DNA from 2 places in the Paraburkholderia phytofirmans OLGA172 genome. Region 2 is predicted to be linked to the other one. Evidence: predicted binding sites of a transcription regulator. Region 2 holds the regulator's gene; the other holds the start of a gene.

The links. The regulator LexA, encoded in region 2, represses DNA repair genes until DNA is damaged. The targets are predictions, from matches to a motif close to ACTGTATNNNNATACAGT.
Region 1: imuA (translesion DNA synthesis-associated protein ImuA) is a predicted target of LexA. The motif match lies at 5,114-5,131, and genes of this name have one in related genera.

The regions. Positions count from the first base shown of each region.
Region 1 is NZ_CP014581.1:92,562-99,636, reverse strand. It holds gene AYM40_RS37535 (antitoxin Xre-like helix-turn-helix domain-containing protein) at 1-443, shown strand, start outside; gene AYM40_RS37530 (RES family NAD+ phosphorylase) at 440-919, shown strand; gene AYM40_RS37525 (hypothetical protein) at 993-1,340, shown strand; gene AYM40_RS37520 (hypothetical protein) at 1,544-1,843, shown strand; gene AYM40_RS37515 (SOS response-associated peptidase) at 1,870-2,562, shown strand; gene AYM40_RS37510 (hypothetical protein) at 2,712-3,677, shown strand; gene AYM40_RS37505 (hypothetical protein) at 3,680-4,150, shown strand; gene imuA (translesion DNA synthesis-associated protein ImuA) at 4,408-5,106, opposite strand; gene AYM40_RS43370 (hypothetical protein) at 5,304-5,429, shown strand; gene AYM40_RS37490 (hypothetical protein) at 5,754-6,317, shown strand; gene AYM40_RS37485 (hypothetical protein) at 6,342-6,686, shown strand; gene AYM40_RS41715 (hypothetical protein) at 7,021-7,075, shown strand, end outside.
Region 2 is NZ_CP014578.1:2,170,266-2,177,340, forward strand. It holds gene AYM40_RS09280 (ATP-binding protein) at 1-312, shown strand, start outside; gene AYM40_RS09285 (universal stress protein) at 511-975, shown strand; gene AYM40_RS09290 (DUF2939 domain-containing protein) at 1,099-1,743, opposite strand; gene AYM40_RS09295 (hypothetical protein) at 1,947-2,291, opposite strand; gene lexA (transcriptional repressor LexA) at 2,349-2,999, opposite strand; gene AYM40_RS09305 (sulfate ABC transporter substrate-binding protein) at 3,313-4,362, shown strand; gene cysT (sulfate ABC transporter permease subunit CysT) at 4,540-5,442, shown strand; gene cysW (sulfate ABC transporter permease subunit CysW) at 5,439-6,485, shown strand; gene AYM40_RS09320 (sulfate/molybdate ABC transporter ATP-binding protein) at 6,485-7,075, shown strand, end outside.

The DNA of each region.
Region 1 (7,075 bases), on a different replicon from region 2:
GCACGCCCCGAACGATCGGCGACTTCGTGCAGATTTACGAAGCGGGTCCAATGGAACGGATCGAGCTAATCAAAAGTGGAATCAGCGCCGATGGGCTTGTTGATCTGGCGACGTCAATGCATACGACAAAGGACCAGCTCTTCAAGCGGCTTGGGCTTCCGCGTGCGACGGTCGATCGCAAGGCACGTAACAAGCAAAACCTTTCGCAGGAGCAGTCAGAGCGCGTCATTGGCCTGATGAAGCTCGTCGGCCAGGTGAAGACGATGGTCGAGCAATCGGGCGAGCCGGAAGGCTTTGACGCCGCTCAATGGGTTGGACAGTGGCTTGAGCAAGCGAACGGAGCGCTCGGGGGCATCCCCCCCGCCGAGCTGATGGACACGGTTCAAGGACAGGAAGTGATCGCAGGTCTTCTCGCGAAGATGCAGAGCGGGGCATACGCATGACGGTGGCGATCTGGCGGATTGCCACTGACACTCCCGATTACACCGCCGATGACCTGTCTGGCGAGGGCGCCAAGCGAACCGGTGGCCGATGGAACAGGGCAGGTATGCCGGTGCTTTACTGCGCGTCGAGCATTGCGCTGGCTTGCCTTGAAACCGTCGTGCATTGGAATGCCGGGGGTCTGCCTTTGAACCGGTATCTAGTTCGGATAGATGTGCCGGATGAAGTTTGGAACGCCGCGTCGATCGTGACGGCCGACGCGGGTCCGGTCGGTTGGGATGCCATACCTGAAGGCAAGGTAAGTCTCGACCTCGGCGACGGCTGGATCAGCGCTAAGAAGTCAGCGCTTTTGCTGGTGCCATCAGTGATCGTTCCTGAAGAATTCAACGCGCTTGTAAATCCGTTGCATCCGGACGCCTCCACTTTCACCGCGACGAAGCTGCGCAAATGGCTCTATGACAGCCGAATCAAGAAGTAGGAATGTTGCCAACGCATGAGTCACCTCAGCAACGTGGAAAGACAACAGGACCGAAAAACGGAGCGGATGCAGTATGAATCACCTTGAAGCGAAATCGACCCTTGAGACGCTCGCGCGCGGCGTCGATCCTGCTACGGGAGAGATCTTTTCCGAACAGAGCCCGTTCAATAACCCGCAGGTGATTCGGGCCTTGTTTCTTGCCGTGAAGGAACTCGACAAGCTCATCCAACCGGATCCGGCTGGGCAAGCGGAGCGTGAGCGGCCACAGAACGCTGGTCGGGCGTGGCCGCCGGAGGAAGACCAGGCGTTGTTGAGAGACTTCGACGCCGGCATGTCGCCAAAGCAACTCGCCGCGAAACACGGTCGCACAAAGGGTGCGATCGACTCCCGCCTGGTGCGTCTTGGACGCGCCGAGCATTGAGCCGCGCGAGGCTACGACTGGCCTTTCTGGATGCATGGGGCGGATCGTTGGCCGGGAGCGTGTGCAGTGGGGGCAGATGGAAAAGCCGATAGTTAGTTGCGTTTATGTATCGAGTCATTAACCGACAGTTTTCAGGAATCGGGAGTTTTCATGATCCATGATTGGTCGTACGAGATTCGTTACGCAATACGCAGGGGTGGCCCATGGAGCGGCTTGAATCCTTCGGTTTGCCCGACATCTTTCCAGCCGACCTGATGCCAGCGGCCGGGGCTCAGTTCGTCCGGGACTGCCTGAAGGGCATCAGCCGGGCAGACATAACCAGGATGGCCCGTGATCGGGGCTTCATGCCGAGCTGGAAGCGGTTGACACACCTCGGTCCCGGGATCTACGGGCTGAGTCTGACGATCGACCGCATGGGCGTGCCGCTGATGGTCCGTATGAGCGAGCCCGACAAGGCACAAAAGCCGGATACACGGCCGTCGGAACAGTCGTCGCTCTTCTAGCAAACTGCCGTCGCCGGAGGTTCATCATGTGTGGGCGTTATTCACGCGGGCAGAAGGATCTGTTTTACGTCGAGCCACTGATGTCTGACGCTGGCGATGAGCGATTTGCCGGCCACGCGGAGATTTTCCGGCCGAGCTGGAACGTTTCACCGGGCACAAAACAGCCGATCATCGGCCCGGACGGCCCGCGACTTGAATTATGGGGATTTCGGCCCGCATGGGCGGTGGCCAGAAAGACCAAAATGATGGTCAACGCGCGGATGGACAAAGCTGGATCGAGTACTTGGAAATGGATGTTCAGCTCGGGGCGGGTCTTGGTTCCCGCTGACGGCTGGTACGAATGGGTCACCGTTGACGGCAGAAAGCAGCCCTACTTCATCAAATCGAATGACGGGCCTCCTGTCTATTTTGCGGGGCTAAGCAGCGTGCGGCCGGACGCAGTTCCGTCAGAAACGCCCGGCGTTGTGTTCGGGTTTGTCATCGTGACCGCCGCGGCCGATAGCGGCATGCTCGACGTTCACGACCGGCGCCCTCTTGTGCTGACGCTCGAAGAGGCCAAAGTGTGGCTCGATCCCACGACGACGTTCGAGGAAGCCGTACATCTTGCAAATACCGCCGGGAAGTCCGCTGACGATTTCCATTGGCACAAGGTCACGCCTGGCGTGAATCGCACAGGCAGCGACAGCCCGACTTTTAACGACCCGATCGACGACGAGTAGGCACGAACAAAGGTACAGACATGAAGCACGAATACTGCGTCCAGACGGATGTCCTCGAAACCATCGTAGCCTCGGCCCGGGTCGAGCCGCGCCATGCCGCACTGCTGGCCACGCTTGCTACTCGCAGCGAGTACAGGTCGGTAGCGTACGTGACGTCGCGCGACACTTACGGGGCGCATCCCGGCGCTGTCTTTGATGCGTCCGGAGCGAAGATCGCGGAGAGCTATCGCGAATGGGTCAAGGCCGAGATTGAGGCGCACAACGGCGACGTCGCCGCTGTGTGGGAGCGCAACAAGGACAAGGGCTATCTGCTGTCCGAAGTCCAGCCGGTATTGCATTTCTTCGCCCACGACCGCGGCGGCGCTCTGGACAACTTCACGCAGTTGCGCATCTTCACCGAGACCGAGGCGATCACCAGAAACCTCTTCACAACCGCCAACTGGCGGCGGCCGCAGACTCCGAACGATCTTCTCGTGTATCACGACTATCTCGGGGATCCGATCGAGCCTCGGCCGTTGGGCGCAGAGCGATACCGTCTTTATGATGCCATCGACATGCAGATATTCCTTCGCGTGGCCGCGGCGTGTGCCGATGAGGAGCGGCGTGTCGCAGCAGCTCGTCGTCTCAAATTCACTAATCTGCAGACAGGCGAATCCGGGACCCAATCGTTTGCCGAGTTTCATCCGGGGTTCGACAAATATCCGAACAAATCGCAACGGTTTTTTGACGACTGGTCTGAGTCCAGCGCGGGCAGCAGCGGCGAACGGATCTGCCGGCGATGGGTGTTTGAGCCACAGGATTCACAGGGTTACCAGGCCGACAAAAGCCAGCCGCGTCATCTGTACTTCATCCCGCAGTGGGGCCACAACCGAAAGGTCGCGGCCGTCGAAAAGATCCGCAACATGGACGACTATGCGCTGTTTGGCCGGTTGAACAAGTTCGATGAGCGTATCGGCGTGCCGTTCAGCTGGTATTTCTATGGCCTTCACGGCAACCTGGTGAAAGCCGGCGCGCTTGAACGCATCGTTTCTGCGGCCGAAGACGGCCTGATCGTGCTGCCGGAACATGATTACCGCGTGCTGAAACGCTGGCAAGAACAACCATACGGATTCTGAGAATGCCAACAAAAATGCTGCCGCCTGCGCCTGAAGGCGTGTCGATGTACTTTTACATGAAGTTCGCGGCCGGCAATGAAACGTTCGGCGACGAGTGGTACAGGTTCGAAGCGATGGAGGATCTGCCGCCGTGCCTCAAGCACGACTATCCAACGCGTGATATTGAGTTCCGTGTACCTCCGATCTGCAGGGACTTCCAGCTCGTCACGATAGACCTGCAGAGCGCTCTGGACACGATGCCGCCGAGCGAACGCCTGCACCTGAATCCCGCACGCTGGAGCCGGGTTCGTCGCGACCTCAGCGAAGGATGGTGCTACACGCCATACATGGGAGTTGAGCAGGGCAAGGCCACGCTGACTGATGGCCGGCACCGAATCGTCGCAATGATGAAGTTCTTGCAGCTCGAGCACGCGACGTTCTCGGTGCCGCCCAAACACGTCGAGACTGTACGTGCGCAGTTGAAGACCCGATAGACAATAGCCAGCGGAGGAAAGTGCGATGACCGATCGGAGCGATGTTCTGTACACGTATCGTTGCAAAGCGTGCGGGCATAGCGGTCAACGGCGGCTCCCCGATGAAGCGCACGACGGGGAAGAAACAACGTGCGACGTCTGCGGATCCCCTGTGACCGTGGAGTGGGACGATGGCGTGAAGTTCGACATTCCCAACCGCGCTTAGCAATAGCTGCGTGCGACACAGGCACTCCCGGGCGTCGACCACGGACGCCAGTTCAACGACGTTCGCCGACCAGTTCCATTGCTTTGTCAGGCATTACGCGTGCGGTGCGTCGGTGCGGGCTGAGAAGAAGCGGCGAGGGGCGCAGTTCGATGGGCAGGTTGCCTGCCATTGAAGGCCCCTTGCGCTTGATCACTTCCACACTGACGCCCTCGGGCCTTGGTCGGACCGTGAGCCGAAGCTCCGCCGGCGACGGATCTGTGGCCCGGATCAGCGGCCTGACCACGAAAAAGAGCGCGCTGCCTGAGCGTGCCGCGAGTTGAAGGCGCCGCAACGAGTCCGCCCGGATCGCCTCCTGCCAGAAAATGAGTGCGCCGCAGCTCCCGGCCTTCAGAATCTGCTCGGCCGACCATAGCGCATCGGCACTTAGCCTCGGGCGCAGCAGCAAGACCTTGTCGACCGGAACGCCTATGTGCGGGAGCGCTAGAGCATTCAGCAGTTGCGGCGGCTGCAGGAAGGCGAGGGGGCGACCGCCTACGGTGGCTAGCGCCGGCGCGAGCAGCCGAAGCTCACCAATGCCAGTCTGCTGGATCAGCGGCTCGGCAAGCGCCCCTTGGGGCCACCCTCCGCCCGGAAGCTCGGCAGAGAGCGCCTCATAGCCCGTATCGACCGTGTGCCCGCTGGCACGGCCGAGTTGTGAGGCTCGCCATAAGCCTGGGTGTATCGCGTCGAGCGAAGCGGGTAGAGCGCCCATGTCAACACCTGTATATCCATACAGAATAATGCTCTTTTCGGCGACCGGCGCACTCCCCGTCCACAACCGCGCCGAAACATCGACCATTCGTCACGTCTGGCGTGCCCGCCGGCGGGCCACGACGCGCACCCGCCTCGCAGGTTATCTACGCCTGTTTGACATCCCTCTCTGCAACGAACCCATCAAAGGAGGTAACGATGTTGCAGAGTCTCTTTGTCTCGGCTGGACTGGTGGCGTGCCTATTCGGTGCGATCCGACAGGAGTATCAACGCAGCCTCACGCTCGCAGCTGCGCTTATGTTGATCGGCTTGTTACTGACGTAAAGAAGCGCGCGCCAATGAGGACGGCGCGCGCTTTCCCTATGGCTTTTGATGCGACCCGCCGCGGTCGGCGATTTCCCGCCCGCAGCCGGGATGTGCCTCGTACAGACGTCCACTCGCGCCAAACACTATGCGATCAAGATTTGGGCTGACATTGCCGATATTGAGGGGCGAGGGGCGTTTCCATCCGCAGATTTCGAATGCCCAGCCGGCCGATCACAGATGGCAATTTCTCTTGAAGATACGTCTTTGGAGGCGTATATTCATACCTAACTTAAATCAGTACCAAGCATGATTAAAATCAACAAATAAAACGGGCACGCACGTATGACGATTCGTTCAAAGATCTACTTCGCAGCGCTTTCCTGCGCTGCAGCGCTCACTCTCGCGGGCTGCGGCAAACCCGATCACATCGAACTGCTTGGCGTCCACCCTGGTATGACGCAGGATGCGGTTAAGACAGCCTCACCTTCCGGATCGTCCTTGTATTGTCGTGGAGACGGCGACGCCGCGTTTGATCAGGTCTCGGGTCTCCCGCCAAGCACGACGCTCACGTTCTGCACGTGGACCAGCCTGGATTCCGCAGGGGCGCGAGTACGCTCCCAGGTCACCATTGGGAACTTCACAAGCGCTGAGCAGCAGTTTGCGTTTGATAATTCAGATGGCTTTCTAAAGAGCTTCTCGGTTGAGATCGCCGGCAATGCGTTCGATCCGATCGTGAAGAGCCTGACCGAGAAATTGGGTTCGCCTAACTCTACGTCAGGTTTGCCGGGAATCATTGGTGGCATCCATTGGGAAGCTAGGGACGGGACGCTGACAGCCACGACGGACGAACAGCGCCCGTACATGACTCTCCTGATGCTGCAAGCTTCCACTGCCAAGCGCAGCTGACAGGAAATAAGGAAAAGGGCACGTGTGATGCGAAATCTCGCCGATCGATTCCTAGGGCTTGCGCTCTCGTGCATGCTCTTCGACGTACCTTTGGCTAATCCGATGGTGGTCGCGCAAAAGCGAGCAGCCCGCGGGATGTTTCTGTCGCTGGCATCAAGCGCTGCGCTCTCCGGACTCGCTGTCGTGACCGCGCCGAAGGCGGCTACGAGCGGCGGGCTGGTGCCCGTGGCTGCCATGCAGCTGCGCGTGACCGCAGGACTTGGCTGGGCGGCTTTCGCGGCGGCCGCAGTCGGGATGTGCTTCATAGTCCGCTATGCGCTCGTGGTTATATGGCCCGATCGCTTTGTGAAAATACTGCATAGCCAATGAGTCAAGCCGACCGCACTCGTATGGAAACGACTAGGCCGTTCAACGCTTCTGAGCGGCGAATCAGTGGTCACGATAAACATCTCAATCAAGGGTAAGCAGAGTGACGACGGAACAACAACAGGTGGCCTGCAAGGACGTCACTGTTGGCGATGCGATACGACCTTCTACGGTGCAGATTGGCAGCGAGTGTGGCCGACTGGCAACCGTGGTCGGAGTCACCGTACTTGGTGTCAATGTAAAGATCGATACGGACCTCGGATTTAGCGAGTTCCTACCGGTCAATCGAAGCATCACTGTTTGGCGGTAATTCATCCAGGCAAAGGAGGAGATAGCCATGAGCATCTACAAAGTACCCGGCTGTAACGGCGAAATCCACGTAAGCACACTGC
Region 2 (7,075 bases):
AATCTGATCAACAACGCGATCCGGCATACGCCGCGGGGCGGGCGTGTAGATCTGATTCTGAAGCGCTCTGGCGAGCGGGTGGGGTTTGACGTGGTGGATAGCGGGTCCGGGATACCGGAGGCTGAAATCGAGCGGGTTTTCGATCGGTTTTATCGCGGGGAGGAAGCCCAGGGCGAGGGCAGCGGGCTTGGGCTGGCGATTGTGGCGCGGATCGCCGCGCGGCATCAGCTTGGGCTTTCCTTGCGGAATAATGTTGGGCGGAGTGGTTTGTGTGTTTCGGTTTTTGGCCTGACGGCGTTGGGCTTTCCTTGAGCCCCAGCCCCTATTCATCGACTTGCTGGCCGCCCACATCACCTCGCCGAGCACAATGTCGCCAAATGGCGCGCCTGCGGATCGAATCCAACACGTACCTGTTTAGGGCGCACTTAGCGTTTTCCATCCCTTGCAACCTGAATTGCGGCGCACCATGATTCATTCAGACCGCACTTCTCGCGGAATGGGAGAAAAATCATGGCGAGCTACCAAAAAATCCTGTTGTGCTACGACGGCTCGCGCGAAGGCCGCAAAGCGTTACGTTGCGGCGCCGACCTCGCGTTGGATCTGAAGGCGGAAACGCACTTATTGTCAGTGGTCGACATGCGCTCGACCATTGCGCAAAGTGCGGGCCTGCTGACCGATGTGGCCTGTGGCAGCTTCGAAAAAACGGCCCGCGACATCCTGCAGGAAGGGGTGGACTGGCTCACCGAACGCGGCGTGACCGCGCAAGGGCATTTTGCGTTTGGCCATCCGATCGATGAGATCGCCAACCTGGCGAACGAATTGCATGTCGACCTCGTGGTGGTCGGCCATCGTTGCCGCACCGGTCTGGCACGATGGTGGATGGGTGCGGGGAATACCCCGCTGCTGGATCGGGTCTCGTGCAGCATTCTGGTGGCGTGCTCGTCCGCGCAGGAGCAGCAGCAAGCGGCGGCTTGACGCACAGCGGTGGTGGGGCGCGCACTGGGCTGAAAGGGCCACGTGGGCCGAGCGGTCGTTCGATCAGGGCGACCGCGTCGGTCAAACTATGATTCGCTCAAGTCGATAGCGCCTGCCAGACGATCACTCGTTCAGATTGACCGCGGCCAGCTTCCATGTGAACAAGCCTTCGCGCCGCAAGATCGCCGAGTAACGCGCGTCACCGGCGCCATGCTGATAGGTAACGACGAATTCGTTCAGGCTGCGATAGCCCGCAGTGGTTTGCGGTGGTTGCGGTGGCGTCGCGTTGTTCTCGTTATTAGCTGTGCCGTTGGCCGTATTGCCGGCAACAGGGGGCGCGGGTTCCGGTGCGGGCGCCGCTGAGACCGGCGGAACAGGCGGCCGTTCGCCCGGGTTGCCGCGCGGCGGCATGCCGTTCAGCAATGCCGCAACGCCGTCGGGAGTCGCATAAGCGTCGACCAGCGGACCAATCAATGCCGCGCCGATCATTGCGCCAATCGTGGCGAACGGATTGCCGCTGCCATGCGCGTCGAGCCGACGTGTTAACAAACCGGTGACCTGCTGCTTCAGGCTCTCGCGCAATGCGGGAAAGTCGACGTATTCATTGACGGTTTGCACATCACGCGCATCCGCCGCGCGTTTAAGGTTATTCAGCGCCATGTAGGGCGACGCGTAACCGAACCCCAACAAGGCAATCACCACAATTGCAATCAAAGCGACAATCAGCGGCCGGATGCCGCTGCGTCTCGTGCGAGTTGAAACTGCCATCGGGTGGGATTCTCCATCAGGTGTGATCTAACGTGGACCGCGGCCACGCGAAAACGATCCCAGACGATGCCATATCCGAGAGGCCGCGGGCGGCCGAAAGACCTTAGGCCGCGCTTCGCACGCCGCATGCCGCTGGCCGCTCGCCGCACAGCCGCACAGCCGCAGTGGAATGCAGTGCACGGGCAGTGCAGCCGCAGTGCCGCTTATGATTCGAACACCGCGCCGTGCACATTGGCCTCGTCGGCGATGCAACGATCGATCATGCGGCACACGGCGTCTACCGTGCCGACCATGATCAGCCGTGACGGCCCGTGATAGACGCGCACCGGCGCGCGACGCGCAGGTTCAGCCGTATTCAGCCCCGAATTCAACGACACGCGAGCAAAAGCCGGCAGCGAGGAGGGCAAGCCCGATACGCCGGCCGGCGTGTCGAACAGCGATGGAGTACTCGCCGAGGACGCCTCGATCAGTGAGCAGGGCACCAGTTTGCGCAGATGGCGCAAACGACCGAACTGGCGAAAAGGCAGCAGGCGGGCAAGGCGTTCCATGAGTCTCTCCAGGCGATTCAACGTTAGGGCAGCTTTGGGGTGGAGCACGAGCGGGGGTTAGAACTCACCCGGGCGGATCAGCCCGACGGCGATACCCTCGAGCGCGAACTCCGCACTGCCGGTTTCAACGAAGATGTTGTCGTAGTCGGGGTTCTCGGCGATCAGCTCGATACCGTTCGGCCGGCGCTTCAAGCGCTTGACCGTCACCTCGTCGCCCAAGCGCGCGATGATGATCTGGCCGTCTTTGGCTTCGCTTTTCTTCTGCACCGCGAGCAGGTCGCCGTCGAAGATGCCCGCGTCGCGCATGGACAGCCCACGTACCTTCAGCAGATAGTCCGGCTTGCTCGAGAACAGCGCCGGGTCGCACGCGTAGTGCTGCGAGATATGTTCCTGCGCAAGGATCGGGCTACCCGCTGCAACGCGGCCGATCAGCGGCAGCGACAGTTGCATGATGCTGGCGTGCGGCAGCGTGAACTGGTACGGCGAATCTTCCGGCCCCGCCAGCAGACGAATGCCGCGCGATGCGCCGGCCGCGAGTTCGATCACGCCCTTGCGAGCCAGCGCCCGCAAATGTTCTTCTGCCGAGTTGGCCGAACTGAACCCCAGCTCGGCGGCGATCTCCGCGCGGGTGGGCGGAAAGCCGGTGCGTTCGATGGCCCGGCGGATCAGATCGAAAACCTGCTGCTGTCGTGCGGTGAGTTTGGTCATGGCGCTACTGTATGTATGAACAGGTGACTGTATTTTTATACAGTATTCCGCGCAATTCAAGCTTTACTTTAAGTTCGCGGCCCGGGGTGGCGTTCCAGCGTCGGAAATGGATGTCTTAATACCCATTTTCGTGCTGCAACGCCTTATCTGGCCGTCATTACCACTTTTGCGTATTAAAAAATGAAGAAACATTATTATTAATGATGAAAGCGCTTCGATAGACTGCCCTTCGAGTTGGCGCTCATGTGCACGTGACCGCGACGCAAAACAACACCACGCTGTTTCAGCGGACCACAACGCGGAGAAAGTTGGCATGAACCATCAAGGCACGGGGCTGGCAGGCAGGACCAGACAACTCATCGCGGCGCTCGCATTGGGCGCAGCCGGCACGATCGCCGCGCTCGGCGTCACGACACAGGGGCATGCAGCCGAGACGACGCTGCTGAACGTCTCGTACGACCCGACACGCGAGCTGTACCAGGACGTCAATCAGGCATTCGGCAAGGAATGGAAGGCCAAAACGGGCGAGACGGTCACCTTCAGGCAGTCGCACGGCGGCTCGGGTGCGCAAGCACGCTCGGTGCTGGACGGTTTGCAGGCGGACGTCGTGACGCTGGCTCTTGCCTACGACATCGACGCGCTGGCCAACAAGGGTTTGCTCGACAAAGGCTGGCAAAAGCGTTTGCCGGACAACGCCTCGCCGTACACGTCGACGATCGTGTTTCTGGTGCGCAAGGGCAACCCGAAGCACCTCAAGGATTGGGACGATCTGATCAAGCCGGGTGTGTCGATCGTCACGCCGAATCCGAAGACATCGGGTGGCGCGCGCTGGAACTACCTGGCCGCATGGGCCTATGCCGAACATCAGCCGGGCGGCAACGATCAGAAGGCCAGGGAATTCGTCGGCAAGCTCTATAAGAATGCCGGCGTGCTGGATTCGGGCGCGCGCGGCGCGACCACCAGCTTCGTGCAACGCGGAATCGGCGACGTGCTGATCGCGTGGGAAAACGAAGCGTTCCTGTCGCTGAAGGAATTCGGTCCGGACAAGTTTGAAATCGTCGTGCCGTCGGTGAGCATTCTGGCCGAGCCGCCGGTTGCGGTGGTGGACAAGGTCGTCGACAAGCACGGCACGCGCAAGCTGGCCGAAGCGTATCTGAACTTCCTGTACAGCGAGCAAGGTCAGGAAATCGCAGCGAAGAACTTCTACCGCCCGCGTTCGAACAAGGTGCCGGCCGAGCTGACCTCGAAGTTTCCGAAGCTGAAGCTGTACACGGTGGACGATTCGTTCGGCGGCTGGGCGAACGCGCAGAAGACGCACTTTGCCGACGGCGGCGTGTTCGATTCGATTTACTCGCCGCAGTAACGGCCACACAGCGCGGCACACGGCGGGACGAGATACGCAGTAAGACGTCGCAGTTAGACGTTGAAGTTAGACATGTGAGTCACACCTCGCCATTAAGCGCGCCCGCCCGGCGCGCTTGTGGCCAGCCAGGCGGCCGAAAAAAGAGCCACCGGCATCAACCCTGAAAGAGTACTGAGCATGACGACGCTGACCTTCCGAAAACCGAGTGCCTTGCCCGGTTTCGGCCTGACACTCGGCATCACGGTCGCTTATTTGAGCCTCGTGGTGCTGATTCCGCTTGCGGCGACCTTTCTCAAGACCGCGACGCTCGACTGGGCTCAGTTCGTGCGCGCGGTCACGTCGCCGCGCGTGCTCGCGTCGTATCGCCTGACGTTTTTCTCGGCCCTCGGCGGCGCGCTGATCAACGCCGTGTTCGGTTTTCTGGTCGCGTGGGTGCTGGTGCGTTATACGTTCCCGTTCAAGCGCATCGTCGATGCGGTGGTCGATCTGCCGTTTGCTCTGCCGACGTCCGTGGCCGGTATTTCGCTTGCGGCGGTGTATGCGGGCAACGGCTGGATCGGGCAGTTTCTCGAACCGCTCGGCATCAAGATCGCCTTCACGCCAGCCGGTGTGCTGATCGCGCTGACCTTCATCGGCTTGCCGTTTGTCGTGCGGACCGTGCAGCCGGTGCTCGAAGAGTTCGAGCGCGAGCAGGAAGAAGCGGCCGCCTGCCTTGGCGCGTCGCGCTGGCTGACGTTTCGCCGCGTGGTGCTGCCGGCCGTATTCCCAGCCTTGCTGACAGGCTTCGCGCTGGCCTTCGCGCGGGCGCTCGGCGAGTACGGCTCGGTGATTTTCATCGCCGGTAACGTGCCGATGAAATCGGAAATCACGTCGCTGCTGATCATCACCAAGCTCGAACAATACGATTACGCCGGCGCCACCGCCATCGCGGTCGTGATGCTGGTGGTGTCGTTCCTGATGCTGTTGCTGATCAATACGCTGCAGTGGTATCTGCAGCGCCGGACGGGCCGTGGCGGCGCAGGCCCGGCGCCTGCCGTTGCCAGCGTGGCGGCGATCGGTGTCGGCGGAGGTGTGCAATGAGCCGCAACTCCCTGAATGGTGTGGATGCCGCTGCTGTTGCCCTGGCGCCGCGCGCGCCGCTCAATGTCGCGCGCCGGCCCGATCCGGTCACCGAGCCGCCCGTCGTGCGCTGGATTCTGACCGGCGTCGCGTTGCTGTTTCTCGCGCTGTTCCTGGTCGTGCCGCTCGTCGCCGTGTTCTATCAGGCCTTGAACAAGGGGATCGGCTTCTATCTGGAATCGCTTGCCGACCCGGATGCGTTGTCGGCCATCAAACTTACCGTGATTACAGCTGCCATCGCGGTGCCGCTGAATCTCGTATTCGGCCTCGCCGCGTCATGGTGTATCGCCAAGTTCGACTTCCGCGGCAAGGCATTGCTGACCACGTTGATCGATCTGCCGTTCTCGGTCTCGCCGGTGATTTCCGGCTTGATCTACGTGCTGATGTTCGGCGCGCAAGGCTGGTTCGGCCCGTGGCTGCAAGACCATAACGTGCAGATCATCTTCGCGGTGCCGGGTATCGTGCTGGCGACGATCTTCGTCACGTTCCCATTCGTCGCGCGCGAACTGATTCCGCTGATGCAGGCGCAAGGCAACGACGAAGAAGAAGCCGCGCACGTGCTCGGCGCTTCGGGCTGGCAGACCTTTCGGCGCGTCACGCTGCCGAACGTCAAATGGGGCCTGCTGTACGGCGTGATTCTCTGCAACGCGCGGGCGATGGGCGAGTTCGGCGCGGTGTCGGTGGTGTCCGGCCACATTCGCGGCCAGACCGACACGATGCCGCTGCACGTCGAAATTCTCTATAACGAATACAACTTCTCGGCGGCGTTTGCCGTGGCGTCGGTGCTGGCCTTATTGGCACTCGTGACGCTCGGTCTGAAGTTGCTTGCCGAGCGCCATATGTCGGCGGAACTGTCTGCCGCGCGCGATGTGCCGGCGTATGCGGGGCCTGTCACGCCGGCGTCCGCTTTACAGCCCGCTCCACAGTCCGCTTCACAGTCAGTCAATACAACGCATGTGTCGAAGAGTGCAGTCAAGCACCCGCTCAAGCAAGGAGAGCTGTAATGGGTATCACCGTTCGTAACCTGCAAAAGCGCTTCGGCGATTTCGTCGCGCTCGATAACGTTTCGCTCGACTTTCCGCCGGGTGAACTGGTTGCGCTGCTCGGGCCGTCGGGTTGTGGCAAGACCACCTTGCTGCGTGTGATCGCCGGCCTCGAATACGCGGACGGCGGCCAGGTCGTGCTGCAAGGCCAGGACGTCGCGACGGTCGGCGCGCGTGAGCGCGAAGTCGGTTTTGTGTTCCAGCATTACGCACTGTTCCGTCACATGACGGTGTTTGAGAACGTCGCGTTCGGCCTGCGCGTGAAGCCTCGTAAAGAGCGGCCTTCGGAAGCGGTGATTCGCGAGAAGGTGCATGAACTGCTGAAGCTCGTGCAACTCGACTGGCTCGCGCAACGGTATCCGTCGGAATTGTCGGGTGGCCAGCGGCAGCGGATTGCTTTGGCACGCGCACTGGCTGTCGAACCGAAGGTCCTGCTGCTCGACGAACCGTTCGGCGCGCTGGATGCGAAAGTGCGCAAGGAATTGCGCAGCTGGCTGCGTCGGTTGCATGACGATCTGCATATCTCGACGATCTTCGTCACGCACGATCAG